2 regions of the Serratia sp. C2(1) genome follow, and region 1 is predicted to be linked to the other one. Evidence: predicted binding sites of a transcription regulator. Region 1 holds the regulator's gene; the other holds the start of a gene.
What was found. Region 1 encodes Fur, which represses iron uptake genes when iron is present. Its sites were predicted from a motif close to ATAATAATGAGAACNACTATCAA; they were not measured.
Positions count from the first base shown of each region.

Region 2: feoA (ferrous iron transporter A) is a predicted target of Fur. The motif match lies at 4,062-4,084, and genes of this name have one in related genera.

Region 1 covers NZ_JAZFBA010000001.1:2,865,498-2,872,972, forward strand. Annotated here, with positions in the region: gene pgm (phosphoglucomutase (alpha-D-glucose-1,6-bisphosphate-dependent)) at 1-826, opposite strand, end outside; gene seqA (replication initiation negative regulator SeqA) at 904-1,443, opposite strand; gene ybfF (esterase) at 1,728-2,501, shown strand; gene ybfE (LexA regulated protein) at 2,758-3,045, shown strand; gene fldA (flavodoxin FldA) at 3,274-3,813, shown strand; gene fur (ferric iron uptake transcriptional regulator) at 4,136-4,582, shown strand; gene V2S86_RS13520 (glycosyltransferase) at 4,790-6,751, opposite strand; gene galE (UDP-glucose 4-epimerase GalE) at 6,754-7,475, opposite strand, start outside.
Region 2 covers NZ_JAZFBA010000006.1:72,922-80,396, forward strand. Annotated here, with positions in the region: gene ompR (osmolarity response regulator transcription factor OmpR) at 1-186, opposite strand, end outside; gene greB (transcription elongation factor GreB) at 594-1,067, shown strand; gene V2S86_RS23000 (Tex family protein) at 1,247-3,574, shown strand; gene feoA (ferrous iron transporter A) at 4,215-4,439, shown strand; gene feoB (Fe(2+) transporter permease subunit FeoB) at 4,509-6,824, shown strand; gene V2S86_RS23015 (FeoC-like transcriptional regulator) at 6,824-7,063, shown strand; gene V2S86_RS23020 (YdgH/BhsA/McbA-like domain containing protein) at 7,110-7,391, opposite strand.

The DNA of each region.
Region 1 (7,475 bases):
TGCCGTCGTGGTCCAGGTGCATAAAGCGGAAGGTCTGATCGATGGAGTCGTTGACCAGCGTCAAATCCAGCTTGTAATGCTCGGCAATGCGCTGCCAGTAGGCAATACCGGAACCGCCAAGCGGATCAACGCCCAGTTTCAGGCCGGCACGCTGAATGGCGGGCATATCAACCACGTCCACCAGCCCTTCCACATAAGGTTGCACCAAATCCTGCGCGTGCAGATGACCGCTGTTCCAGGCTTTGTCCAGCGACTGGCGCTGAACGCCTTTCAGCTGCTGCGCCAGCAGTTCGTTGGCGCGCTTTTCAATCACTGAGGTCAGGTTGGTGTCGGCCGGGCCGCCGTTGGTCGGGTTATACTTGATACCGCCGTCTTCAGGCGGGTTGTGCGAAGGGGTAATGACGATGCCGTCGGCCTGCGCCCCGCCGTTGCGGTTGTGGCACAAAATGGCATGAGATACCGCAGGGGTTGGCGTAAAGCCGTTATTTTCCTGCACGATCACATCTACGCCGTTGGCGGTCAGGACTTCCAGCACGGAAATAAAGGCCGGCTCCGACAGTGCATGGGTGTCTTTACCGACGTAGCAAGGGCCGGTAACCCCTTGCTGGCGACGCACTTCGGCAATCGCCTGAGCGATAGCGAGGATATGGGCTTCATTGAAGCTGTGGCGCAGGGCGCTGCCGCGATGCCCTGAAGTACCGAACTTCACCGCATGTGCGGCGTTGCCCGCTTCCGGCTGCAGTACATAGTACTGCGACGTCAGTTGGGCCACGTTGATCAAATCGCTTTGCTGAGCCGGCTGCCCGGCACGTGGGTTATTCGCCATCGACATATCTCCCTAATCCCTGTCCGGCAGCCGGGCAATATGTCGCTCACGGCCGCCATGACGGGCTGTTCGCTAAATTAGATAGTGCCGCAAACTTTATCTGTCAGTTCCGCAGGGAACTGCATAGCCTGCATGATGTGTTCAACCATGCTGCGTTTACGACCGGTGTTGGTATTGGTGATCACCCAGTAAGGCGTACCCGGAACGTGCTTTGGCTTGGTATGCGTTCCGTTCGCCAGCAGGGTTTGTTGATCGCCGGCAAAATAGGTGCGGGTGCGGCCATGCAATGCATCGGTAGCTGCGGCAAAACCCGCCGCATCGAGGGTATACAAGGTCGAAAGTACCAGCATAAAACGATTAACCGCTCTGCTCTGTTCGGCATATTCGTCCGACAGCAACAGCTCGCGCACCGCGCGTACGCGATCGCGAGGACGCTGCGCGGCAACGGCTTTTTCCTGCTCGGCGCTCTGAGCGCTGGCGACAGGCGCGACGCGCAATGGCTGGCCTGCGGTAAACTTCAACATACGGCGCAAAATATCGGACGCGCTCTCACCAATATGTTGCGTGTGGCTGGCAATATAACGGTAAAGCTCTTCGTCGACTTCAATAGTTTTCATCTTTATCCAGTACTGTTTTTTTCTACTTAGAACCTGAAGCCAGATCCTGCATTCAAGCCATGGGATTATAAGGTTAAAAGCGCGAGAGCGAACACAACTATGTGTCTGCGGGCGGAAAATGCAGACTAATACCTATAGTCGGCGCTGCCAAGCCCGAACCTCGAAAAATCCGCGTCATCCCCTCCGGATTTCAAGTTGCCGCTAACAACGCTGCTGCTTGAAAGGCGACGGGTATAGTCGTCGTGTGTTTTAATCATGATACCCTAATCTGAATCTCTCTCAGTATGAACTTCGCCATGAAATTACATTATCAACTGCTGGCCACCGAGTCCGCCACCCTGCCGGTAGTGCTGATCCACGGGCTGTTCGGCAATCTGGATAACCTGGGCGTGCTGGCGCGCGATCTGAATCAACAGCACAGCGTGATTAAAGTCGATCTGCGCAATCACGGCCTTTCGCCGCGTTCTGCGGTAATGACCTATCCCGAGATGGCGCAGGACCTGCTGGCCCTGCTCGATGAATTGCAGTTGGAGAAGGTGATTGTGATCGGTCATTCTATGGGCGGCAAAGCGGCGATGGCGCTGACGGCGATCGCCCCGGAACGGGTTGAAAAGCTGATCGTTATCGACGTGGCACCGGTGGATTACCGCACGCGGCGCCACGACGAGATTTTCGCTGCCTTAACAGCGGTGAACGCGGCCGGCATCACCCAACGCCAGCAGGCGGCGGAATTGATGCGCGGCTACCTGCACGAAGAAGGCGTGATCCAGTTCCTGCTGAAGTCCTTTCATCAGGGCGAGTGGCGCTTTAATCTACCGGTGCTGATCGACCAATACGAAAACGTCACCGGCTGGCAGGACGTTCCCGCATGGCCGCACCCGACGCTGTTTATCCGCGGCGGTCTGTCGCCCTATGTGCAGGACAGCTATCGTGAAGATATCGCACGCCAGTTCCCGCAGGCGCGAGCGCACGTGGTTGCCGGCACAGGCCACTGGGTTCACGCGGAAAAACCGGAGGCGGTGCTGCGCGCCATCCATCGTTTTCTCGACGAAGCCTGAATAAAAACCACCCACTGGCGAAAAAACGCGCTAAAGATAACGGCTTAGCGCGTTTTCGGCTCAGTTAAACATTGTCGTTGCTCTATCTGCTGGGGTAATATGGCGCGCTATAATTTTGCCGCCCTGCTCAGCGTGCTTAGTAACGTCAGGCTGGGGGTGAATTTGGGTTAGGGTTTATTGGCCCGAAGTGTGTTAACCGAACCGTCCGGAAGCGTATACGCTTTTTGATGCAAACTCCCTTGCAGTACCGCTACCTATGGCAAAAGAACAAACGGATCGCACGACGCTGGATCTGTTCGCAGATGAACGCCGTCCGGGGCGCCCGAAAACCAACCCGCTATCCCGAGATGAACAGCTTAGAATCAATAAGCGCAATCAGCTTCGACGCGATAAAGTCCGTGGCTTACGGCGTGTGGAACTGAAAATCAACGCGGATGCGGTGGACGCCCTGAACAAACTGGCGGAACAGCGCAATATCAGCCGCAGCGAGCTTATTGAGCAAATGCTGCTGGCACAACTGGCGGATGAACAGCCGGAACATTGATCTTTGCAGCCGCACATGCGGCACGGTGTTATGGATGACACCGATCAACACCCTTTATTCCTCCCGGCATCGCATAAACGCGATAAAACCCCGGGGTAAATCTCTGGCATGATACGCACTTACCGGTAAGAGGCAGATTCTTGCCATGTCATCATTTTAATCGGTGTTATCGCGTTCAACGCTAACATCGTGCAATGCAATTTATTGAATTTAAAGGTTATACGCGATATGGCTAATGTAGGCATTTTCTTTGGCAGCGACACTGGCAATACCGAAAACATTGCCAAGATGATCCAGAAAATTCTTCAGCAGCAGTTTGGCGCAGAGGTGTCGGAAATCCGCGACATCGCCAAAAGCAGCAAAGAAGATCTGGAAGCTTTCGACATCCTGCTGTTGGGTATTCCTACCTGGTACTACGGCGAAGCCCAGTGCGATTGGGATGACTTCTTCCCGACGCTGGAAGAAATTGATTTCAACGGCAAGCTGGTTGCGCTGTTCGGTTGTGGCGATCAGGAAGACTACGCGGAATATTTCTGTGATGCGATGGGCACCATCCGCGACATCATTGAGCCACGCGGCGCCGCGATTGTCGGCCACTGGCCGACCAAGGGTTACCACTTCGAAGCCTCGAAAGGTTTGGCGGATGACAATTTCTTCATCGGCCTGGCGATTGACGAAGACCGTCAACCGGAATTGACCAACGAACGCGTCGCAGCCTGGGTGAAACAGATCAGCGAAGAACTGAGCCTGGCCGATATCGTCGGCTAACCCTCAAAGGTTGAACAAAAGCCCTGCAAAGTGCATAGTGTTGCCAGCAGGGCCGTTCATCGGCAGCACGGATTTCTGCAATAGAAGCTACATGTTTGTAACTTCCCACATCGTCAAGGTAGACTGAGATATCGGTTTATCCCATCCATCAAGACGTTGCGTGTGTAACATGCAATTGTGCCATGATATCTTTGTTAACAACCGGCGGTTTCCATTTAGGGCAACCGGTTCTATAATGACACGCAATTAACTCTTTGTGCCGACCGATGCCACAGGCAAGAATGCCTCAACTTGATTAGCATAGTAACAGGACTGAATCCGCATGACTGACAACAACACCGCATTGAAGAAGGCCGGCCTAAAAGTCACGCTTCCGCGACTCAAAATCCTGGAAGTACTGCAAAATCCGGAATGCCATCACGTCAGTGCGGAAGATTTGTACAAAAAACTGATCGATATGGGCGAAGAAATTGGCCTGGCGACAGTTTACCGCGTACTGAACCAGTTTGATGATGCCGGCATTGTAACCCGTCACAATTTCGAAGGCGGCAAGTCCGTGTTCGAGTTGACCCAACAGCATCACCACGATCACCTGATTTGCCTGGATTGCGGCAAAGTGATCGAGTTCAGCGATGAGTCTATCGAAGTGCGTCAGCGTGATATCGCCAAGCAGCATGGTATCAAGCTCACCAACCACAGCCTGTACCTGTATGGTCACTGTGAAATCGGTGATTGCCGCGAAGACGACACCTTGCACGACAAAAAATAATGCCCGCAATCGGCATTGAGAACCGCCTTAACGGCGGTTTTTTTATGCCCCCAGGTAAGGGACAAAAAAATCCCCGGACAGGCCCGGGGAAAATCACATCAGAAAGACAACAATTGCAGCGGCACTTCTCCGCGGTACTTCTCTCACTACCCACTTACACGCACTTCACCGTCAACTCACCCGCCGACACGCGGATGGGTAAACTCGTCACAATGCATATTCAAGAAACAGCAGCCGATCGAAGAACATCGGCCAGGCATAGTCGAAAACGCCGCGAACGCGGAACCCTTTGTTCAGGTAGATTTGGCAGGCATCGCTGCTTTGCCATACGCACAGCACGATATGTTTTGCCCGGCGCTGCTGCGCGCGCTGCTTAATCTGGGCAAACAACGGGTTAAAATAGCCCTGCCCGCGGAACCGGCTCTCTATGGCCAGGCTGCAGATAAAATAATCGTCCTCCGTGCTCAGTGTTCGCACAAACCCGTCATAGGCCTCGTCAAGCGGCTTTATTTCATCGCGATACAGCGAGTTCGCCTCAACGCCATACAATTCGTCAACGCTCGCCGCCGTGAAAAATCCGACAAACGCCCCGCACCGCTCGTAAGCCAGGGTAATCAGGTCCAGATAGGGGTCGATATTTTGCGCCCGCTGCAGAGAGACCAGCCCCATCCCGGCGGGGTTGCCGACGGAGCAATACTCCAGATAACTGGTGGCAAAAATCAGCTTCGCCATGCGGGTCTTGTCCGCTTCGTCCGCCTGCCGCCCCGGTAGAAAATGCAGCCCGCCCTGCGATAGCGCCAATACCGCATCGCCCGTTCCAACGGTTGGTCGCCAGTAATTGCCCTCGTCGATCTGCCGTCGGTTATCGGCTATCAAATACTCGCCGAAAAGCTGGTTCACTCGATCCAGCGCGCGATCCTGGGACAGCACCGAATAGTAATGGTAGTGATCGATATCGGACCTTATCTGCGCCGGATAGGCCATACGCGGCACCTCATCGACGGTAAATATTTCCGCATACCGCGCCAGATCCGCCGGCTGCTCAAGCTGCCAATCCACCCGCTCCAGACGACTGATACATTGCCGATAGCTGCGCAGTTCGTCCTCCCTCAGCGGCAGCGTCTCATTGGTAATCACATCTTCCAACAGACGCATGCCACGGATACCGCAGGTCACCGCCTGCGGAACGGCGTCATAATGAACCCCGTGATCCTTGCAGAAGCTCTCGTGGCTGAGGAAAGTCCTGCCGATGTGGCGGCTCCACAACAGATAAAACGCATCGAACAACTTTCTTTCATAGACGGGGTTTTTATCCGGCACGTCACCGGTTTGCGCTGCATAGATCTGATCCAGGCCCGCCAATATTTTGCACAGCGACCTATCGCCGCTGCGGCCAATGATCATCCCGGTTTCATCAAGAAACAAATTCAATCCGCTGACATGGCTGACTTCGCCATTGGGCAGGCGCTGAAGGTAATCCGGCACTTCCGGCTTCAGCAGGAAAAACGTCGCTGAACGGTGCGGAAGGGTGTCGATATCCATATACATGCCCCCCATTTCGATCAGGATCAAAAAGCGAAAGTAGTCAGAAAGCGTGGCGTAATAGCGCTTATCATGGAGTGCGTGGATAAAGCCCAGGTTGCCGCCGACTCTTTTTTGCGCCAGTTCGCTCAGCGAATGCACCTGCAACCGGTGGTTGCCGGCATCGAACTCCCCGAGCAGCCCACCTTTAACTTGCGCCGCAGGGGTAAAATACGCCTCGTTTCTGAGTTGCCGCGCATCCCATACCCAGAGTATCCCGGTCCACTCGTCGGCGGTTGCATGGTGAACGGCCTGCTGCGCATCGCCCCATTGGGAGATAACCTCTCTGGCATCGTCTGGAATGGCGCCGCCCAGCCAGATGCGGTGCAGCAATTTTTCCTGCGCTGCCAACTGGCGCGTAGGAACGCAGAATAATGAGGAGCACTGCGCGGCATCGAATAAATGCCCTTGATCAGCCAGCCAGGCTCTCAGCTGGCTAACCCCTCGCTGGTACTGCCCCAGCAACGCCGGGGAAGGCCGGCGTTGATATTTCACGAACGCTAATTTCAGGTTATTAATCCAGGCCTCATAGTCGGCGCGAAACAGGTCACGCTGCATCAATCCCAAAGGCTCGTCGTTAAGCTTCATCGTCAGCCTCCCACCAGCGGTGCACAAGAACCGTATCCCTGGGGATTTTTGCTCTGCCAATGCCAGGCGTCGCGAACCATTTTTTCCAGGCTTCTTTTGGCTTGCCAGCCTAATTTTTCCGCCGCCAGCGTCGGATCAGACCAGCACTCGGCAATATCTCCCGCACGGCGCGGGTTAATTTGATAAGCGATTTTAAATCCGCAGGCGCGTTCAAATGCCTGGATAATCTCCAGCACCGAATAACCTTTGCCGGTACCCAGGTTATAAACGTTAAAACCCGGCCGCAGATTATCCAGCGCTTTCAAATGCCCTTCGGCCAGATCCATAACGTGAATGTAATCCCGCACCCCAGTGCCATCGCTGGTGGGATAGTCATTGCCATACACCGGCAACACCGCAAGTTTGCCAATAGCCACCTGTGCCAGGTAAGCCAGAAGATTATTGGGAATGCCTGCGGGATCTTCACCGATCAACCCCGACTCGTGCGCCCCGGCCGGGTTAAAGTAACGTAGCGCGGTGATCGCCATCTGCGGCGCGGTTCTGGCGAACTCCGCCAGGATCTGCTCCACAATCAGCTTGGAAGTGCCGTAAGGGTTCGTCGTCTGCCCGACGCGGCAACTCTCCGTCAGCGGGGTATATTCCGCCGGCCCGTAAACGGTGGCGGAAGAGCTGAAAATAAATTGCCGCACACCGGCATGGCGCATTCTGTCCAGCACGATCAGTG
Region 2 (7,475 bases), on a different contig from region 1:
ATCTTCACCCGGCAACATCAGGTCCAGCACCATCAGGTGGAAAGATTCACGCGTCAGCAAGCGGTCCATTTGCTCAGCGTTGGCGACGCTGCGAACCTGAAAACCCTGTTCGGTTAAATAACGCTCTAAAAGCGCACGCAGGCGCATATCGTCATCGACGACCAGAATCTTATGATTCTCTTGCATTGTATTACTCCCAAAGGCTTTATTGCCTGACGTGAATATTGTTAAAAAACCCTGTCATTTCGGACAGCGTTTAATGGTATATATTCTAGACGAAATTGTTACAAAGCTTATTCTTTTGCCCATTTATCAACAATTTTCATCAAAATTCCGGCGACGGTTCGTCAAAACCCCGATATTTTTAGATTAAATTTGGGATAACCTCGTTATTCGACCCAGGGCGATCCCCCATGAATGTCGAGTTGCGGCCGGGCGGCCGGTTCGGCAGTGTAACTCAGGCGAGGCGATAAAAAACGTCAGCGATCGGCAATTTTGCGAGCCGATGCTTTATTGAGCGCTTATTGCCTTCGGTAACGCCAAGCCAAAGCACCGTCATGCAACCTTTGATATCCCCATAAAGGCAGAAAACAATGAGAACGCAGCTGATAACCCGCGAGGGTTACGACAAACTCAAACAGGAGCTGGACTTTCTCTGGCGTGAAGAACGACCGGAAGTCACCAAAAAAGTGACCTGGGCCGCCAGCCTCGGCGACAGAAGTGAAAATGCCGATTACCAGTACAACAAAAAACGGCTGCGGGAAATCGATCGCCGCGTCCGCTACCTGACCAAATGTCTCGAGCAGTTGAAGATTGTCGACTATTCGCCGCAACAGGAAGGCAAGGTGTTCTTCGGCGCCTGGGTGGAAGTGGAAAATGAGAATGGCGAGTGTAAGCGCTTCCGCATCGTGGGCTACGACGAAATTTTTGGCCGCCGGGACTACATCTCCATCGATTCGCCGATGGCCCGCGCCCTGCTTAAAAAAGAGGTGGGGGATGCCGCCACCGTCAACACCCCGGTGGGCGATGCGCTGTGGTATGTGAATGAGATCGAGTATGTGAAGTAAGATTCGGTTTTTTCCGAGCGGCCGCGCAGGTGGCCGCTGTCCCGCGGAGCTTGCGGCAACGGCCCCCCGCGTAACCTCGGCACATCGGGCAAAGACGGGCCGCGCCACTGGCATTTTTGCCGATCAATCCGTATAACTGTCCCCCTGTTTCCTAACCGTTTTCAACAGATACCCGACCTATGAATGACCCACTGAGCCGCATTATTGCAACAGAACTGCAGGCCCGGCCGGAGCAAGTTGACTCCGCCATCCGTCTGCTGGATGAAGGTAATACCGTGCCTTTTATCGCACGCTATCGTAAGGAAGTCACCGGGGGCCTGGACGACACCCAACTGCGCCAGCTGGAAACCCGCCTGGGTTATCTGCGTGAACTGGAAGACCGCCGTCAGACCATCCTCAAATCGATCGACGAACAGGGCAAACTGACCGAACAGCTGGCGGGGGCGATTAACGCCACGCAAAGCAAAACCGAACTCGAAGACCTCTACCTGCCGTACAAACCCAAACGTCGTACCCGTGGCCAAATCGCTATCGAAGCCGGTCTGGAGCCGCTGGCCGACACCCTGTGGCAGGATCCGCAGCAACAGCCGGAACAGCTGGCCGAAAGCTACGTTGATGCCGACAAGGGCGTGGCGGATGTCAAAGCCGCCCTCGACGGCGCGCGTTACATTCTGATGGAGCGCTTCGCCGAAGACGCCGCGCTGCTGGCCAAGGTGCGTAACTACCTGTGGAAGCATGCCCACCTGGTGTCCAAAGTGGTGGAAGGCAAAGAAGAAGACGGCGCCAAGTTCCGCGACTATTTTGATCACCATGAGCCTATTGCCCAGGTGCCTTCGCACCGTGCATTGGCAATGTTCCGTGGCCGCAACGAAGGCGTGCTGCAGTTGGCGCTGAACGCCGATCCGCAGTTTGAAGAAGCCCCGCGCGAAAGCCAGGCGGAGCAAATCATCATCAGCCACCTCGACCTGCGCCTGAATAACGCCCCGGCCGACGCCTGGCGCAAAGCGGTGGTCAACTGGACCTGGCGCATCAAGGTGCTGTTGCATCTGGAAACCGAATTAATGGGTACGGTGCGCGAACGCGCGGAAGACGAAGCCATCAACGTTTTCGCCCGTAACATGCAGGATCTGCTGATGGCCGCACCGGCCGGCATGCGCGCCACCATGGGCCTGGATCCCGGTCTGCGCACCGGGGTAAAAGTGGCGGTGGTGGATTCTACCGGCAAGCTGGTGGCCACCGATACCGTCTACCCGCACACCGGCCAGGCCGCGAAAGCCGCCGCTATCGTCGCCGCGCTGTGCATCAAACATAAAGTGGAACTGGTCGCTATCGGCAACGGCACCGCATCGCGCGAGACTGAGCGTTTTTACCTTGAATTACAGCAGCAGTTCAGCGAAGTCAAAGCGCAGAAGGTGATCGTCAGCGAAGCGGGCGCCTCGGTGTATTCCGCCTCCGAACTGGCGGCGCTTGAATTCCCGAACCTCGACGTTTCGCTGCGTGGCGCCGTCTCCATCGCCCGCCGTTTGCAGGATCCGTTGGCCGAGCTGGTAAAAATCGACCCGAAATCCATCGGCGTCGGTCAGTACCAGCACGACGTCAGCCAAAGCCAACTGGCGAAAAAGCTGGACTCGGTGGTGGAAGACTGCGTAAACGCCGTCGGTGTCGATCTGAATACCGCCTCAGTGCCGTTGCTGACCCGCGTGGCCGGCCTGACGCGCATGATGGCGCAGAACATCGTTACCTGGCGTGATGAGAACGGCCGTTTCAGCAACCGCGAACAACTGCTGAAAGTCAGCCGCCTGGGGCCAAAGGCCTTTGAACAGTGCGCCGGCTTCCTGCGCATCAACCACGGCGATAACCCGCTGGATGCCTCTACCGTGCACCCGGAAACCTATCCGGTGGTCGAACGTATTCTGGCCGCCACCCGGCAGGCGCTGCAAGATTTGATGGGCAACCCGGCGGCAGTGCGCAGCCTGAAGGCCAGCGACTTCACCGACGACAAATTCGGTGTGCCGACGGTCACCGACATCCTGAAAGAGCTGGAGAAACCGGGCCGCGATCCGCGTCCGGAATTCAAAACCGCCACCTTTGCCGAGGGCGTGGAAACCCTCAACGATCTGCAGCCGGGCATGATTTTGGAAGGGTCGGTCACCAACGTCACCAACTTCGGCGCCTTTGTGGATATCGGCGTACATCAGGACGGCCTGGTGCATATCTCCTCGCTGGCGGACAAGTTCGTCGAAGATCCGCACACCGTGGTGAAAGCCGGCGACATCGTCAAAGTGAAGGTGATGGAAGTGGACCTGCAGCGCAAACGCATCGCACTGAGCATGCGTCTGGACGAGCAACCGGGTGAAGGTTCGCCACGTCGCGGCGGCAACAGCACCCCGGCGAAGGGCAGCCCTTCCCGCGCACCGGCCAATAAGGCCAAACCACGCAGCAGTTCACCGGCAGGCAACAGCGCCATGGGTGACGCGCTGGCGGCGGCATTCGGTAAGAAATCGTAGGGCCAGTGCTGCCTGCCTGAAAGACCAAAGTTACACAGGGCGGAGCCGGCTCCGCCCTTTCTCAAAAAAAGCGTCGCTATTTTTTGACCCGCCTCAATAAACCCGCTTATTTTTCCCGAGCGATAAACACCCGGTTTTTCAGCCTGAAAATAACGCCGAATCCCTGTTCGTTAACACCGTTTTTAACAACCGGTTTTCATTTCGCCCTTTCACGGTGAAACACAAAGGGTTACCGCTCGTATTCCGCCGGCAAGATGTTATCGAATAAACGCCGGCTCGCTGCCCTACCCGCTAAACACCACTCAATCTGTCGCTAATTTTTGCAAATCGGAAAAAATCGCTGCAATTACGTAACTGATTTAACTCGCCATTCGCATTTGCTCCCCCCACAGGCCCGGTGATAAAAATAGGGGCATCAGGCAATCCGCTCGTTAAATGCCGATGCCATAACCTTTGGTTACCAATACCCCTACTTTTTGTATTGAATACGATAACTATTCTCACTATTATTGCGTTGCGCGTTCACTGCATTACCTGATGGATTGAAAACCTCGGCTGCCCGCGATCCTTATCGCAGCGCTTCGTCTGGAACGTTCTTTTATCGTCATCGGCCCAATAACAGGGGTTCTGAGAAGGTTATATGCATCTTCAACCTAAAAGCTCTTACAAGATTGCCGGTTTTTCCAATGACATCGGTCCGGCCTATCGCCAGAAACTGTTATCGCTCGGCATGCTGCCCGGCTCTTCGTTTGAAGTAGTGCGCGTCGCGCCGCTGGGCGATCCGATAGAAATAAAAACCCGCCGCGTCAGCCTGGTGCTGCGCAGGAAAGACCTGGCCCTGATCCTGCTCGACGGCCAATCCTGATTCTGCGCCGTCTCGCTCTGGCCGCGCCCCCGCCCGGCTCAATGTCCATTGACTGATACACGCGAAATGATGAAAAAACTCACTATTGGCTTAATAGGCAACCCCAATTCCGGTAAAACTACGCTGTTCAACCAGTTGACCGGGGCGCGCCAGCGGGTCGGCAACTGGGCAGGCGTGACGGTAGAGCGTAAAGAAGGCCAGTTCACCACGCCGCAATCCCAGGTCAACCTGGTCGATCTACCCGGCACCTATTCGCTGACCACCATCTCGGAACAAACCTCGCTCGACGAACAGATCGCCTGCCATTACATCCTGAGCGGCGATGCCGATCTGCTGATCAACGTCGTCGATGCCTCCAATCTTGAACGCAACCTGTACCTGACGCTGCAGCTGCTGGAACTGGGCATCCCCTGCATCGTTGCGCTGAACATGCTGGATATCGCCAGAAGCCAGCAAATCGAGATTGATATCGCTGCGCTGTCGGCGCGTCTCGGCTGTCCGGTGGTGCCTTTGGTCTCCACCAGGGCCGACGGCATCGGCATGTTGAAGCAGATCATCGACAACCACCGGTTTAACGAACTGAAAGCGCTGGTGAACTATCCGCCGGTGCTGCTGAAGGAAATGGCTACCCTGAGCGACGCCATGCCGGAGACTCTGCCAACGGAGCAACGCCGCTGGCTGGCGCTGCAAATGCTGGAAGGCGACATCTACAGCCATCAATTGGCCGGCAACGCCACCGCCCTGCTGCCTGCCGCCAGGCTGGCGCTGCAACAGCAGCAACAAGAAGATCCGGCGCTGGTGATTGCCGATGCGCGCTATCAGTCGATAGCCACCCTGTGTGATGCGGTCAGCAACTCGCAGCAGGCAATGCCGAATCGCCTGACCGAAGCGCTGGACAAGGTGATCCTCAACCGCTGGCTGGGGGTGCCCATCTTTTTGCTGGTGATGTACCTGATGTTCTTGCTGGCGATCAACCTCGGCGGCGCGCTGCAACCGATCTTTGATATCGGTTCAGCGGCAATCTTTATCCAGGGCATTCAATGGCTGGGCTATAGTCTGCACTTTCCTGAATGGCTGACGATTTTCCTGGCGCAGGGCGTCGGTGGCGGCATCAACACCGTGCTGCCGCTGGTGCCGCAAATCGGCATGATGTACCTGTTTCTGTCCTTTCTCGAAGACTCCGGTTACATGGCGCGTGCAGCCTTTGTCATGGACCGCCTGATGCAAGCGCTTGGGCTACCCGGTAAATCCTTCGTGCCGCTGATTGTCGGCTTCGGTTGCAATGTGCCGTCCATCATGGGCGCACGCACGCTGGATGCCCCGCGCGAACGCTTGATTACCATCATGATGGCACCGTTCATGTCCTGCGGTGCCCGGCTGGCGATTTTTGCGGTGTTTGCCGCCGCCTTCTTCGGCCAGGACGGCGCGGGCGTGGTGTTCTCGCTGTATATGCTCGGCATCGTGGTGGCGATCCTCACCGGGCTGGTACTGAAGTACACCATCATGCGCGGCGAAGCTTCGCCGTTCGTCATGGAACTGCCGGTTTATCATGTGCCGCACCTGAAAAGCCTGCTGCTGCAAACCTGGCAGCGGCTGAAAGGCTTTGTGCTGCGCGCCGGGAAAGTGATCGTGATCGCCAGCATCTTCATCGGCGGCCTGAACAGCTTTACGTTCAGCGGCAAGCCGGTAGACAACATCAATGATTCCGCGTTGGCGTCGGTGTCCAAGGTCCTGACGCCGCTGCTGCAGCCGATGGGCATTCACAGCGACAACTGGCAAGCCACCGTCGGGCTGGTGACCGGAGCCATGGCGAAGGAAGTGGTCGTCGGCACGCTGAACACCCTGTACACCGCCGAGCACATCAATAACAGCGAGTTCGATGCCGCCAACTTTAACCTGTTGGACGAACTGAGCGGCGCGGTGGAGACTACCTGGCAGGGACTGAAAGACACCTTCAGCCTGAGCGTACTGTCCAACCCCATCGAGGCCAGCAAGGGCGACGGGGAGATGGGCGTCAGCTCAATGGGCATGATGAGCAGCAAATTCGGCTCCGGCATCTCTGCCTACAGCTACCTGATCTTTGTGCTGTTGTACGTGCCCTGCGTGTCGGTGATGGGCGCTATCGCCCGTGAATCCAGCCGCGGCTGGATGACCTTTTCCATTCTCTGGGGCCTGAATCTCGCCTACTCGTTGGCTACGCTGTTTTATCAGGTTGCTACCTTCGGCCGGCATCCGGGGTACAGCCTGACGGCCATCGCCATCGTGGTGCTGGTCAATCTGCTGATCCTGTTAGGCCTGCGCCGGGCGCGCAGCCGGGTAACGGTACGTCTGGGCAAAGCTACGCCTGCCGCCTGTTGCCAGGGTGCTCAGGGTAACTGCCACTGATGGCCGGCCTGCTGCAGATCCGCGATGCGTTGGCGCTGCATGGCAGCGTTCAGGCGCAACAACTCAGCCGCCAGTTGACGACCCCACTGCCGCTGGTGCTGGCGATGCTGGAACGTTTAACGGCGATGGGAAAAGTGGAGCGGATTGAACAGGATAACAGCGCCTGCCTGAGCGGCAGTTGCAAAAGCTGCCCGGAGGGCAAGGGATGCGGTACGGTGGTGTATCGGTTAAAACGCTAAGAATCGGGGCGCAGTACAAAATGCGCCCCTTGTTAATCAAGAATGATTACTTGTCTTTATACACTTCGGCTGTCGCGCTGAACTTACCGTGTTCGCGGCCGGAGATAATCACATAATACTGACCACCTTTTTCATCGGCCTTCTTCGACAGTTCTTCTTTCGCATCCATCGGCGAAGTGGTTTCTGCGGTGGTGGTGACCGTACCGATCTTCTCGTATTTACCCGGATTTTTGTCCAGATCTTCTTTGGTCAGCAAGGTTGCCGCCAGGGAGCTGAAAGACACGGAACCGACGACCAACGCTGCAATAATCATTTTCAAAGATTTCATTACCATACCTCTCAAGGGAACATTTATTCGTTATGAAAGCCGTCCAAGGGTACATGCGCAATAACACCGGCTGCCGTGACATCT